3 regions of the Vibrio scophthalmi genome follow, and region 3 is predicted to be linked to each of the others. Evidence: predicted binding sites of a transcription regulator. Region 3 holds the regulator's gene; each other region holds the start of a gene.
What was found. The regulator PurR, encoded in region 3, represses purine synthesis genes. The targets are predictions, from matches to a motif close to TNANGNAAACGTTTNCNTNA.
Positions count from the first base shown of each region.

Region 1: glpX (class II fructose-bisphosphatase) is a predicted target of PurR. The motif match lies at 2,866-2,885, and genes of this name have one in related genera.
Region 2: purT (formate-dependent phosphoribosylglycinamide formyltransferase) is a predicted target of PurR. The motif match lies at 2,562-2,581, and genes of this name have one in related genera.

Region 1 is NZ_CP134271.1:1,592,838-1,597,087, reverse strand. It holds gene RJD38_RS07300 (bifunctional aspartate kinase/homoserine dehydrogenase II) at 1-1,080, shown strand, start outside; gene metF (methylenetetrahydrofolate reductase) at 1,377-2,267, shown strand; gene zapB (cell division protein ZapB) at 2,390-2,632, opposite strand; gene glpX (class II fructose-bisphosphatase) at 2,946-3,953, shown strand; gene RJD38_RS07280 (sensor domain-containing diguanylate cyclase) at 4,026-4,250, opposite strand, start outside.
Region 2 is NZ_CP134271.1:3,224,804-3,229,053, reverse strand. It holds gene RJD38_RS14620 (RelA/SpoT domain-containing protein) at 1-271, opposite strand, end outside; gene RJD38_RS14615 (thiopurine S-methyltransferase) at 603-1,250, shown strand; gene purT (formate-dependent phosphoribosylglycinamide formyltransferase) at 1,327-2,502, opposite strand; gene RJD38_RS14605 (SLC13 family permease) at 2,745-4,163, shown strand; gene RJD38_RS14600 (ATP-binding protein) at 4,167-4,250, shown strand, end outside.
Region 3 is NZ_CP134271.1:376,288-380,537, reverse strand. It holds gene RJD38_RS01620 (TVP38/TMEM64 family protein) at 1-487, opposite strand, end outside; gene RJD38_RS01615 (TfoX/Sxy family DNA transformation protein) at 702-1,295, opposite strand; cyclic di-GMP riboswitch class I at 1,405-1,493, opposite strand; gene purR (HTH-type transcriptional repressor PurR) at 1,644-2,648, opposite strand; gene torD (molecular chaperone TorD) at 3,036-3,683, opposite strand; gene torR (two-component system response regulator TorR) at 3,923-4,250, shown strand, end outside.

The DNA of each region.
Region 1 (4,250 bases), 1.2 Mb from region 3:
TTCCAAGCACAAAAACGGGTTGCGATAGCCCTATGTGGTAAAGGCAATATTGGCAGCCGTTGGCTGGATCTGTTTGCTGAACAAAAAACCGAATTAGAAAAACGCCGTGGAATGAGCTTTGAGCTGGTCGCAGTCATTGATAGCCAAACCTACTGGTTCAATCCACAAGGTATCGACGCGGCAAGCGCGAACCAACGCTTTGATGACGAGTCTATCCCTTATCAAGGTGGTGAGTGGATAGCTCAACTTGGTGCGATTCAAGGTTATGATGACGCGGTAGTACTGGATGTCACTGCAAGCCAAGAACTGGCCGAGCGCTATGTTGAGATTGCCGAGCAAGGAATGCACCTGATCTCTGCTAACAAGGTAGCGGGATCGGCTTCTAGCGAGTACTACCATCAAGTGCAAGATGCCTTTGCTAAGATCAATCGCCACTGGCTCTACAATGCAACGGTTGGTGCTGGCTTACCAATCAACCACACTGTGCGTGATTTACGTGAAAGTGGCGATGAAATTGTCGCGCTGTCTGGGATTTTCTCCGGCACTCTCTCTTGGCTATTCCAACAATACGATGGCCAAGTGCCATTTGCTGAATTGGTTGACCTCGCGTGGCAACAAGGCCTGACTGAGCCTGACCCGCGCCATGATCTCGATGGTTCGGATGTGATGCGTAAATTGGTGATTCTCGCGCGTGAGTCTGGTCTGTCTCTAGAGCCTGAAGCGGTCAAAGTGGAAAGCCTAGTGCCAGAAGAGCTCGCCGAACTGCCACTGGATGACTTTCTCGATAAAGGCCAATTACTTAGCGAGCGCTTAGCCGAAAGGTTAGAGAAGGCGCAACGTGAAGATAAGGTATTACGCTACGTCGCGCGTTTGGAAAAAAATGGCAAAGCCACCGTTGGCGTTGAAGCGCTAGCCAAAGAGCATGCTTTAGCTAACTTGCTGCCGTGTGACAACATCTTTGCCATAGAGAGTAAATGGTACAAAGACAATCCGTTGGTGATTCGAGGCCCTGGTGCTGGGCGAGAAGTAACGGCTGGTGCCATTCAATCGGATTTGAATTTATTGTCTAGCCAACTGTAATCAATATGGCGTCGTAGGCTCTCTCCGGCGCCATTATTTTCTATTCTCGGCCTACACCTCTCTTAACCTTCTGCTTTTACTGCTTCTTTTTGTCGTCAGCTTTTTATTTCTTAGCGCTCGTCAATTTACGTTATCTTTGTTAAGTTGAAGATGTCTAATTGTGAAGTTGAAAAAAATTCATACTCAGTTTGTTGACATTAACTTACATTCAATTCATTCTGTGGACATATAGACGTCTAAACGTTAAAAATGGATTTTATTTAGAGGGTGGCAATGGTAGCCACAGGGAGAGCAAGATGGGATACACGCACGCCAGTCATATCGACGCTTTGAATCAGAATGTCGCTGAACTATCTGACAACATCAATGTGTCCTTTGAGTTTTTTCCACCAAGCAGTGAAAAGATGGAAGAAACCTTGTGGAACTCTGTACACCGTCTTAAAAATCTCAAGCCTAAATTTGTCTCGGTAACCTATGGTGCTAACTCAGGTGAGCGCGACCGTACTCACTCAATCATCAAAGAGATCAAAGCAGAAACAGGCTTAGTCGCAGCCCCTCACCTCACTTGTATTGATGCTTCACGCCAAGAGCTTGTCCAAATCGCGGATGATTACTGGGCAAATGGCATTGAAAGTATCGTCGCGCTACGTGGTGATATTCCCCCTGGCGGCGGCGCTCCTGATATGTATGCCTCAGACTTGGTCGAACTGCTGAAATCTCGTCACGACTTTGATATTTCCGTAGCTGCGTTTCCAGAAGTTCACCCAGAAGCCAAAAGTGCCCAAGCTGATCTACTTAACCTCAAGCGTAAAGTCGATGCGGGCGCTAGCCGTGCTATTACTCAGTTCTTCTTCGATGTAGAGAGCTACCTGCGTTTCCGTGATCGCTGTGTTGCGGCGGGAATTGATGTAGAGATTGTACCGGGCATCTTACCTGTTTCTAACTTCAATCAAGCATCGCGCTTTGCGGCGCAAAACCATGTCAAAGTGCCGGGGTGGATGGCAAAGCAATTTGAAGGTTTGGATGATGACCCTACCACGCGCCAACTGGTTGGTGCCAGCCAAGCGCTTGATATGGTGCGCATCCTAAGCCGTGAAGGCGTAAAAGATTTCCACTTCTACACCTTAAACCGCGCTGAAATGACTTACGCGTTATGCCATACGCTGGGTGTGCGTCCACAAGCTTAATTTGCCTAAGTGAATAAATCGGCCAGATGTAAAAAAGGCAGCCTAGTTAGGCTGCCTTTTTCATTTAAATTCGCTTTGTAACCATTCACGCAGAATGATTTACACAGTCAGTAATCGCGAAATTACTCTACGTCGTCCATTTTACCTAGTAGGTTACGGATACGATCTTGCCATGCTGAATGCTCTTGTTGCATTGCGGCTGCTTTTTGCTCTAGCTCTTCACGGTTAGCGCGTAGTTCACTTGCTTCTGAAGCCAATTGCTCTTTTTCTTCTTTAAGCTCTTCTACTTCCATTTGAAGAAGTGAAATTGTATCTACTGCAGTTTGAATTTTTGCTTCTAGTTGTTCTAGTACTTCAAAAGACATCTTAGCCTACCTTTGTTTGTTCGATTGAGGTGAAGCTCGCTTCACGTATTGCCTTCATTCTACTCAGCACTGGATGGATAAACACGCGCTATATTTGATATTTTGCGTCATTCGCTCAAAGTTTCACCACATATTGACATTTACCTAACGTTAACCGCTCGGCAACGCAATTTCTCCAGCTCTGATACCACTTTACTGTGCTTTATTGATCGAGTTCAATCCCGACACGGCAAAAAAGCAAACGTTTACTATTGGTTGTGATAAAATCGCGCCGAAATTGAATCATCCTTCCTTCTTACTAATTGGAGTCATCATGAAACGCGATTTAGCAATGGCATTTTCTCGAGTCACTGAAGGGGCAGCTTTAGCTGGCTACAAATGGCTAGGCCGTGGCGATAAAAACGCAGCCGACGGCGCAGCTGTTGAGGTAATGCGTACCCTACTCAATAAAACTGAGATCAGCGGTGAAATTGTGATTGGTGAAGGCGAAATTGATGATGCACCAATGCTGTACATTGGTGAGCAAGTTGGCGTGGGCGGCGATGCGGTTGATATCGCGGTTGACCCAATTGAAGGCACTCGCATGACGGCAATGGGCCAGTCAAATGCACTGGCGGTACTGGCTGCAGGCGAAAAAGGCAGCTTCCTGAAAGCGCCTGACATGTACATGGAAAAATTGGTGGTTGGCCCTGGTGCGAAAGGTTGTATTGACCTAAACAAACCACTTAAAGAAAACCTTGAGAACATTGCCAAAGCACTGAATAAACCACTTGATACCCTTGTGGTGACAACACTAGCAAAACCTCGCCACGACGCTGTTATTGCTGAGATGCAAGCGATGGGTGTACGCGTATTCGCGGTGCCAGATGGCGATGTAGCGGCATCAATCCTCACCTGTATGCCAGATAGCGAAGTGGATGCGATGTACTGTATTGGTGGCGCACCAGAGGGTGTAGTTTCTGCGGCGGTTATTCGCGCGCTTGATGGTGATATGAACGGTCGCTTACTGGCTCGTCATGATGTAAAAGGTGATAGCGAAGAAAACCGTATCTACGGTGCCGCCGAGCTTGCTCGCTGTAAAGAGATGGGCGTTGAAGCAGGCATCGTGCTGAAGATGGAAGATATGGCCCGTAGCGACAATGTTATTTTCTCGGCAACCGGCATCACCAAAGGCGATTTGCTTGAAGGCATCTCACGCCAAGGCAACATCGCAACCACGGAAACACTGCTGATTCGTGGCCGTTGCCGTACCATTCGCCGAATTAAATCAACGCACTATCTAGAGCGTAAAGATCCTGAAGTACGCGATATTATTCTGTAATCGCTACGCGGATTAGAAACTAAAAAGGATGGCTTTTGCCATCCTTTTCTATTTGTAACGGCAGTAAGCGTGTTAACAGCCTACGCCCACTAGCACTCGGTTTTTCCCCGCGACTTTCGCTTGGTATAAGAGCGCATCCGCTTGGCGAATCCCTTTCTCTTGCCACAACCACTCAAGGCTTTCGATACTGTCACGAGCATAAATCACAGCCCCACCTGTCGCCGTGACGGAAACATATTTGCTATCAGACAAACAAATTGCCGTACTGATTTCACGCTGGACCCGCTCAACCACCGA
Region 2 (4,250 bases), 440 kb from region 3:
TTTTACAGATGGTTTCAAGTTCGAATTGTGCCTGATGCGCTTTGCTATAGAGCACATCAAAGTCACTGTAGGGTTGATTTGGAGTTTGGTTAGTCGATTTGATGCCGTACAAGCCACTTAAATTGTGCTTGAAGGCTTTCGAACAGACTTGATTTTGATTCGCGCTGCGACTGCCGTCATTACTTGGCGCTGCCACTGGAATCGCGGCAAAAGCTGGGGCGCGGCTTAGCATCAATAGCATCAGTGCCGTCGTGCGCAGGAATAAGCTCATTCACTCTCCTCAGAATTGTCGTTACTTAGAAAAAAGGGCAACTAAAGGCATAGCTACTAAGTAAAACAGTCTGTATATCCAAGTTCATCACTTGGTATATACCCTTTATGGGGGCAAGTGTTTGGAACTCAATCTTAACAGATTGTTATCGTTCAAAAGTTTTAACTTGCTCTCATTTCTGTGTAATTTGAGTCGCTTAACCTCAGTTAGTTCAGCCAAAGAATGTAACTAAGTATATCGACTCTAGATGAACAGAATCTGAAGGGAATGTTTAAATTTGGTCAGCTTTTGGTTAGGCTTAGCGCTTAAAAGTCAGCTGAGAAAAATTATAATGAACGATCCAGAGTTTTGGCACAACAAATGGGCCTCTAATCAAATTGGTTTTCACCTTGATGATGTCAACCCGCTGCTTATTCAATACTGGCCAATGACCAATCCAAGCTCAAGCGATAGTGTCTTTGTTCCTTTGTGTGGTAAGTCTGAAGATTTGGTTTGGCTTGCGACAAAGCATCAGGATGTACAGGGGGTAGAGCTTAGCAATATTGCGGTTAGAGCTTTTTTCGCCGAGCATTTTTATACACCGATGGTAATGCCTGTTGGAGGGCAACATGAACTGTTTCAGTTTGATGAGCTGTCCATTTATATCGGTGATTACTTTACGGCGCCAATCAAACCGGTTGATATCATTTATGATCGTGCGGCATTAATTGCATTGCCTGAAACGATGAGAGATGAATACGTCGCTTGTTTGAAAACACGTTTGAAGTCAGGTGGTCGTATTTTGTTGGTGAGCCTTGATTACCCGCAAGAAGAAATGGTGGGTCCTCCGTTCTCAGTACCGGAGCAAGAAGTGCTGCGTCACTTTAGTGAATTTAAAGTCACTAAGCTGTATCGCGATGAAGCAGGTGATAATCACCCTAAAAGAGCTCAAAAAGGCTTGTCTCGTTTTGCTGAGGAAGTCTTTTTAATCGAGAGTTGATTTCGGGTTGGATTAAAATGAATAACGCTTGCCACTCGGCAAGCGTTTTTTGTTTAAATCGTGGATGGGTGATGAATTAGTAGATCACCTTAACTTTACTGGCTGCCTCAACCGCATCTTCGATCGCTTGCTCGATACTATCACGACGCGTAATCGCCACACCTAAACGGCGGCGGCCGTCGATATCAGGCTTACCAAACAGGCGCAGTTGCGTTTGCGGGGCAGAAAGTGCATCAGCCATGCCTTCAAAACGGAGGTTGTTTGACGTACCTTGACCAAGGATTACCGCAGAAGCAGCTGGGCCTAATTGAGCGATGGTTGAAATCGGCATACCCGTAAAGGCGCGTACATGTAGGGCAAATTCAGACATTTCTTGCGACATCAATGTGACTAAGCCTGTGTCGTGCGGGCGAGGAGAGACTTCATTAAAGATCACCGTATCGCCTTTGATAAACAGTTCAACACCAAAAATACCGTATCCGCCTAAAGCATCGACGACTTTACCTGCTGCATGTTGCGCTGCATTTAATGCCGCAATCGACATCAATTGTGGTTGCCAGGATTCACGGTAATCGCCATCTTCTTGGCGATGACCTATCGGTGCACAAAAATGAATGCCATCAACAGCGCGAACCGTTAAAAGGGTGATTTCATAGTCAAAGTCGATAAAGCCTTCCACGATGACACGGCCAGCACCAGTGCGGCCACCTTCTTGGGCGTAATGCCATGCGGTTTCAACATCTGCGACCGTTTTAATAACGCTCTGGCCTTTGCCTGATGAACTCATTACGGGTTTGCAAACACACGGAATCCCAACCGCTTCAATTGCCGCCACGAAATCATCATAGTTATCAGCAAAACGATAAGGAGATGTGGTCAGTTGTAGCTCTTCAGCGGCAAGACGACGAATGCCTTCGCGGTTCATGGTCAGCTTGGTTGCCTTCGCCGTCGGTACCACGTTAAGACCTTGCGCTTCCAGTTCAACCAGTTTGTCAGTCGCAATGGCTTCAATTTCTGGAACGACATAAGCAGGTTGTTCTTTGGCAATAATCTCAGCCAGCGCGTCGCCATCCAGCATATCCAGCACATAACTACGATGAGCTACCTGCATCGCAGGGGCATTAGGGTAGCGATCACAGGCGATCACTTCTAATCCTAAACGGTGACATTCGATAGCGACTTCTTTACCTAGTTCACCAGAACCAAGCAGAAGAACACGGGTAGAGTTTTCACAAGTAGCGGTGCCAAACATACATAACCTTTCATCTAAAGATATCGAGAACTGGCACGAATCATACTGGATTAAACACAAAAAGCAAACGTTTGCTTTTTGTTGATTACACGGCTAATTACTTGTAAAACAAGACATGAAGCACAGTTTTATGAGTAGGGTATTTTTGAATGAATATTCATTGATCTAAAGCTACGTTTCGCTGCAAAAACAAGCGGATGATACGGGTTCACTATTAAAATCTCAGGAAGAGTTGTGACGTTATGCGTTCTTATTTTAAATATATAATCCCGGTGGTGATCCCACTGTTGATTCTTTTAATGCCGTTAAGTGCGTTCCCGTTTGAAGGGATTACTATTCTCCAGCAGCGCGTGATTGCCATTTTCTTACTCGCAGCTTTATGTTGGGTATTAGAACCCATTCCAATCTATGCCACGTCAGTGCTGATTATTGTGCTTGAGCTATTGATGCTATCGGATAAAGGTTTAATCTTTTTCCGCCTTGCCCAAGACGACCCCCAGTTTGGTGAACTGCTTAAATACAATGAAATAATGGCCACCTTTGCTAGCCCAATTATCATGCTATTTTTAGGTGGTTTTTTCCTTGCAATGGCGGCGACAAAATATCGTCTAGACGTCAACTTAGCACGTGTTCTTCTCAAACCATTTGGTCGTGACCCAAAATACGTCATGCTGGGCTTGATGCTCATCACCGCCATTTTCTCGATGTTTATGTCTAACACGGCAACGACGGCGATGATGCTCTCTATCTTAACGCCGGTGATTGCGGTTTTCGGCCCTAAAGATCCAGGAAGAGTTGCATTTGCATTATGTATTCCAGTTGCCGCAAACATTGGTGGTATCGGTACACCAATCGGCACGCCACCCAATGCGATTGCGCTGAAATACTTGGTCGGAGAGAACTACATTTCGTTCGGAGAATGGATGGCCTTTGGTGTGCCATTTGTGGTCGTGATGATGGCGCTGGCTTGGTTCCTGATTAATCATCTTTACAGTGCGGAACAAAAGACGATTGATCTTGATATTAAAGGTAAATTCCTAAAAACGCCGAAAGCAATCGTGGTTTACATAACCTTCGGCCTAACGATTTTGTTGTGGCTGATGGGATCAAGTCATGGCATGAACTCTTATACAGTGGCGCTAATTCCGGTTGCGGTGTTCTCATTGACGGGCATTATTAATAAAGAAGATTTGAAAAAAATATCGTGGGATGTGTTGTGGCTCGTTTCAGGCGGTATTGCTTTGGGTCTTGCGCTCGATAAAACCGGTCTTGCCCGTGAAGTGGTGCATAGCATCCCATTCGATGAATACTCGCCATATGTTGTGCTATTTGGTGCAGCCTTCTTGTGTTTGTTGATGGCAAACTTTATGTCCCACACTGCAACGGCCAACTTGCTGATGCCGATCATGGCAGCACTTGGTGCTTCAATGACCTCTTTGGCACCACTTGGTGGCGAAGTTACTCTAATTCTTGTGGTGACTTTTGCCGCATCATTAGGGATGTCGTTGCCAATCAGTACACCACCAAATGCTTTGGCTCATGCCACTGGTAATGTACAAAGCAATCAAATGGCACGTGTTGGCGTCGTATTGGGTGTTGTTGGCGTCGCATTGAGTTTTGTGTTGGTTTGGGTGCTTCACTTTGTCGGTCATATTGGCTAAGTGATGTATCAAGCAGATTTAAAGACTCTCATTGAACGCTATTTTAGCCAGCCTGAGCGTATCGTGCTGGTGGAAGCTGGGTGCACC
Region 3 (4,250 bases):
AGAAACGCGCGGTAGAAATCGGGGTTAAGCCCATAAGTAGGTTAATTAAGAAAAATGGGAAGACCGGAATTAAGCGCAGTGAGAAAAGATAGAACGCGCCATCTTTTTCCACCCCTAGATTAATGGCGGAGAGTTTGTCACCAAATTTGCTTTGTACCCAATCGCGTAGCAAGAAGCGGCTGCTAAGAAAAGCCAGTGTCGCGCCAAGCGTGCTGGCAAAAGAGACTAAGATTAAGCTGGCCCAAAAGCCAAATAATGCTGCGCCAAGCAGAGTGACGACGGCCGCGCCAGGAATCGAAAAGGCCGTAATCGCAAGATAAGCCAAAAAGTAAACCGCCGCCGCTAGAACAAAGTTCTGCTTAATATACAAGGCTAACTCTGCCTGTTGTGCTTTGGCATTTTCGAGGGTGAGTTGATCGCCAAATTGAGTGATAAGTAGCGCTATGATGGCAATCAGCAATAGGCCGAAAATCAGTTTTTTATTCATCTTGGTTCTCACTTATCTCTGGTAGATATCTATTTTATAGCGCGATAATTTCACTATCTTAGATACGCATCTTACGATCGTATTGTTGCATCGTTCAGTCATGAATACGGTTCTTTGCTCGTTGTTTTATATAGGAACTTCAAAGCACGCAAAAAATTTCAAAAAAAAAGCCAGCAACAATGGCTGGCTTAATTCAATTTATTCATTTTCTAAATTAATGCTCAAGGCGAGACATCAGTTCTTGGCGGCGAGCTTGAGGAACGACGGACCAATGCGTGCCTTTAATTGCGCCTTCAAGTGCCCAAAGCAACTCTAAACTCACCTGGGTATCATGTGAGGCTTGAATGGCTTTGTATGCTTGAACTGAACCCACTTGTTCTAAATTCTCAACTGATTCGATACCGGCTTTTTTCAGCATACGTTCAGTTGCAAGACGCAAGTTTGGTAGATCTTTAATACGAGTTGGTTTTGTTTTCGCTTGAGTGCTCTTTTCTTGCTTAGCGAGAGAGAGTGCATCGGTAGCCGTTTGCAGTGTTTTTGCACTGTCTTGGTACCACTCTTCACTTAAAGCAAAATATTTAGTAACAACAGGGAAGCCTCGTTTGTGATACACGTACGGTTCTAATCCTTGTTGCTTAAACTGCTCAGTAAGGGCATCGTCGGCACGAATATGAAGCTTGTCGTGTACAACCAATGCAAACATTGTGTCGTCTGCAAAAATGCCGAACCCACCAAACATAGAGCGAGATTTAATCCGACCTAAGGGCTCAAAAAGCCTCATAGAGTCTTTAAGTATTGGTTTATCCATTCAGTACTTTCTCGGTGTATGTGTATATACGCCACCAAATCAGGTCCGAGAGAATAGCAGTCAATGCAGATTTCTGGAGAGTAATCAGTTAACGTGTTGCATTTCTACCATCGGTAACCCCGCTGCCGTACATCATTACAATGTTTAGGCCGGTGGCTTTGCGTCCCAACTTTTCAGTTTGGTTTGCCCTGTGCGTGACTTAATTTGCTCTGCTAAAGATTAAATTACTTCTGTCAGGAAGTAGTCTATTAATATGGGATAATTGTGATCTTTATGCAAGAATAACTTTCATTTATGAGGCTTTAGCCGAAGGATTGCCCCTCGGCTAATCTTTATTGAATCATTAACTTAGTCGATTCTTGCAACGGTGCTACGCTCAACGATTTCTGGATGCATCTCAAACACGCGTTTTTCGTGTTCTTTATCTTTAATACGCTCTAGCAGAATTTCGAATGCGTTTTTACCAACACGACGCTTTGGTTGGTGAACTGTCGTCAGTGGTGGAGAGAAATACTCTGCCAATTCGATGTTGTCGTAGCCGATCACTGAGATGTCTTCTGGCACGCGAATGCCTTTTTGTTGCAGACGGCTCATTAGGCCTAATGCCATGGTGTCATTGAAGCAGAATACAGCCGTCGGGCGTTTGTCCATAGCAACGAGTTGGTCGGCGGCCAATACGGCCGTGTCACACTCAAAGTTACCTTCAAGAATCCAATCTTCGTTAACTTCAAGTTGTGCTTGGTTCATCGCACGTTTAAAGCCTTGGATACGCTCTTGGCAAACTGCTTTTTCAAAGTGACCGCTTAGGCAAGCGATGTCTTTGTGACCGTGGTCGATCAAGAATTTCGTTGCTAGGTAGCCACCTTCTTCTGAGTTGTCGATGATGTTGTCTGCTTGAGAGGTCTCAGGGCCCCAATCCATCACAACTTTAGGAATGTCTTTGTGGTTGTTGAGCATTTCGCTCAGTTCTTCTGTTAAGTCAGAACACATCACCAAAATACCATCAACGCGTTTTTCTGCGAGCATGCGAATGTAGTCGCGTTGTTTCTCGTAGATACCACCAGTGTTACATAGGATCAGTGTGTAGCCTTGGCGGTAACAGTAGCTCTCGACGCCATCAATTACTTCAGAGAAGAATAGGTTAGTAGATTGAGTTACTAGCATACCAATGGTACGAGTCGTATTGCATTTTAGGCTACGAGCAACGGCACTTGGTGCATAGTTTAGCTCTTTCACTGCTTCCATCACGCGCTCTTGCGTTGTCTCTGCGACAAAGCGAGTTTTATTGATCACGTGTGAAACAGTAGTGGTTGATACGCCAGCAAGGCGAGCAACGTCTTTAATAGTGGCCATAAGGGGTTGTCCTATCTTTAGCTGCCACGGCGGTATTCACATATCAGAATAATTTGGCAGAAAGTATTAAAAACACAAAAACCGCTTGATTACAGCGGTTTGTATTTAATTCATTATTTTTTTATCGTTTGCGCTGTCGATTCTAGACCGCATCTCGTTTGGGGGCAAATAAAAATCCCGTCCCCCATACTGTTATGCCCACCATGATAGGTGAGTGATTAGGCATCAGCCGAATAAAAATCACTTAAAACAAGGAGTGGATGAGGTGTCACTCGTTACTTTTATTACACCACACCAACCCTAGAAAAAGCCGTTATTCGCGAATTTATTCAGCATCAACTCATTACGCATCAACGCATCAAACACCTATTGGGTAGATATTGAGCGTCATTCACCCGTTAAGTATTGGCAATCAAGCTCTAAAAACGCAACCAGCAGCGCCGCAACGGCAGAGTAGAAACCAAACTTATCTAAGCCTTTGCATTTGGTCGCAAATTTAGCCACCCAGCTTAGAATGTGTTGACGGATAAAGGCTTCTTGTTCAACGAAACTTTCTTCAAAATGACGCTCTTGCTCAAGCTCGTTTGAACGAATAATGATGTTACCGAGCAGATCAAGTTCAATCGCAATATGATCCGCAGGCTCGTTCAAGCCTTGTTCAACCGCAACACCGTACTTTTGAAGTAATGCGTCCATTTCGTTCGCTGGTTTATCATGCAGTAGACCGGTTGTACCGATGTACATAGAAGCATAAGGCAGTGCAGATTCTTTATCAGACTTTAAAAATAAGTCACAAAAGTCAGCCGCCAACTCTAGCTGGCCATCTTCGCGGTCTAGCTGACGGTTAAGTGCATCCACTACATCATCAATGGCTGGTTTTAGGCTTGGGTTTTCACCAAGGCCAGATAAAAAGCTACGAATCTCAGGGCTTTGATATTGCTCTAGATCCGCTTCAGTTAGCTCTTTGGCAAATAAGCTAGAGAACCACCAGTAAATTTCTGCACGCTTTTCGTTAAACGCTTTTAACTCTTGCATCAAACAATGCTCCTATTTTCATTCTCCTACTATTCTAGCGAAGAAAAATGAATAGGGATAACACACAATGCGTCAAAATAAGTGCAAAAATGGCAAAATGTTAATGCTTGGGCTAGTTTTGTTTTGAATCAATAAAAAATCATCTTTCTTGATTTTAATGTAACAAATACTAGAAATGTTACGATATATGAATAGAATGTAGGTCGTAAACAATTCCCAATGCAAATTAAGTGGTTTAGATGAGCTATCACGTACTAGTTGTAGAAGATGACGCAGTAACTCGCAGCAAGCTGGTTGGCTACTTTCAAAATGAAGGTTACACCGTCAGCGAAGCAGAAAGCGGCGAGCAGATGCGCGACACACTACAAAATCATGCGATTGATTTAGTCATGCTAGACATCAATCTTCCTGGTGAAGATGGCTTGATGTTAACGCGTGAACTACGCAGTCAGTCTGACATTGGAATTATCCTGGTAACAGGACGCACGGATAGCATTGATAAGATCGTTGGTTTAGAAATGGGTGCCGACGATTATGTAACAAAACCGTTTGAACTTCGCGAACTGT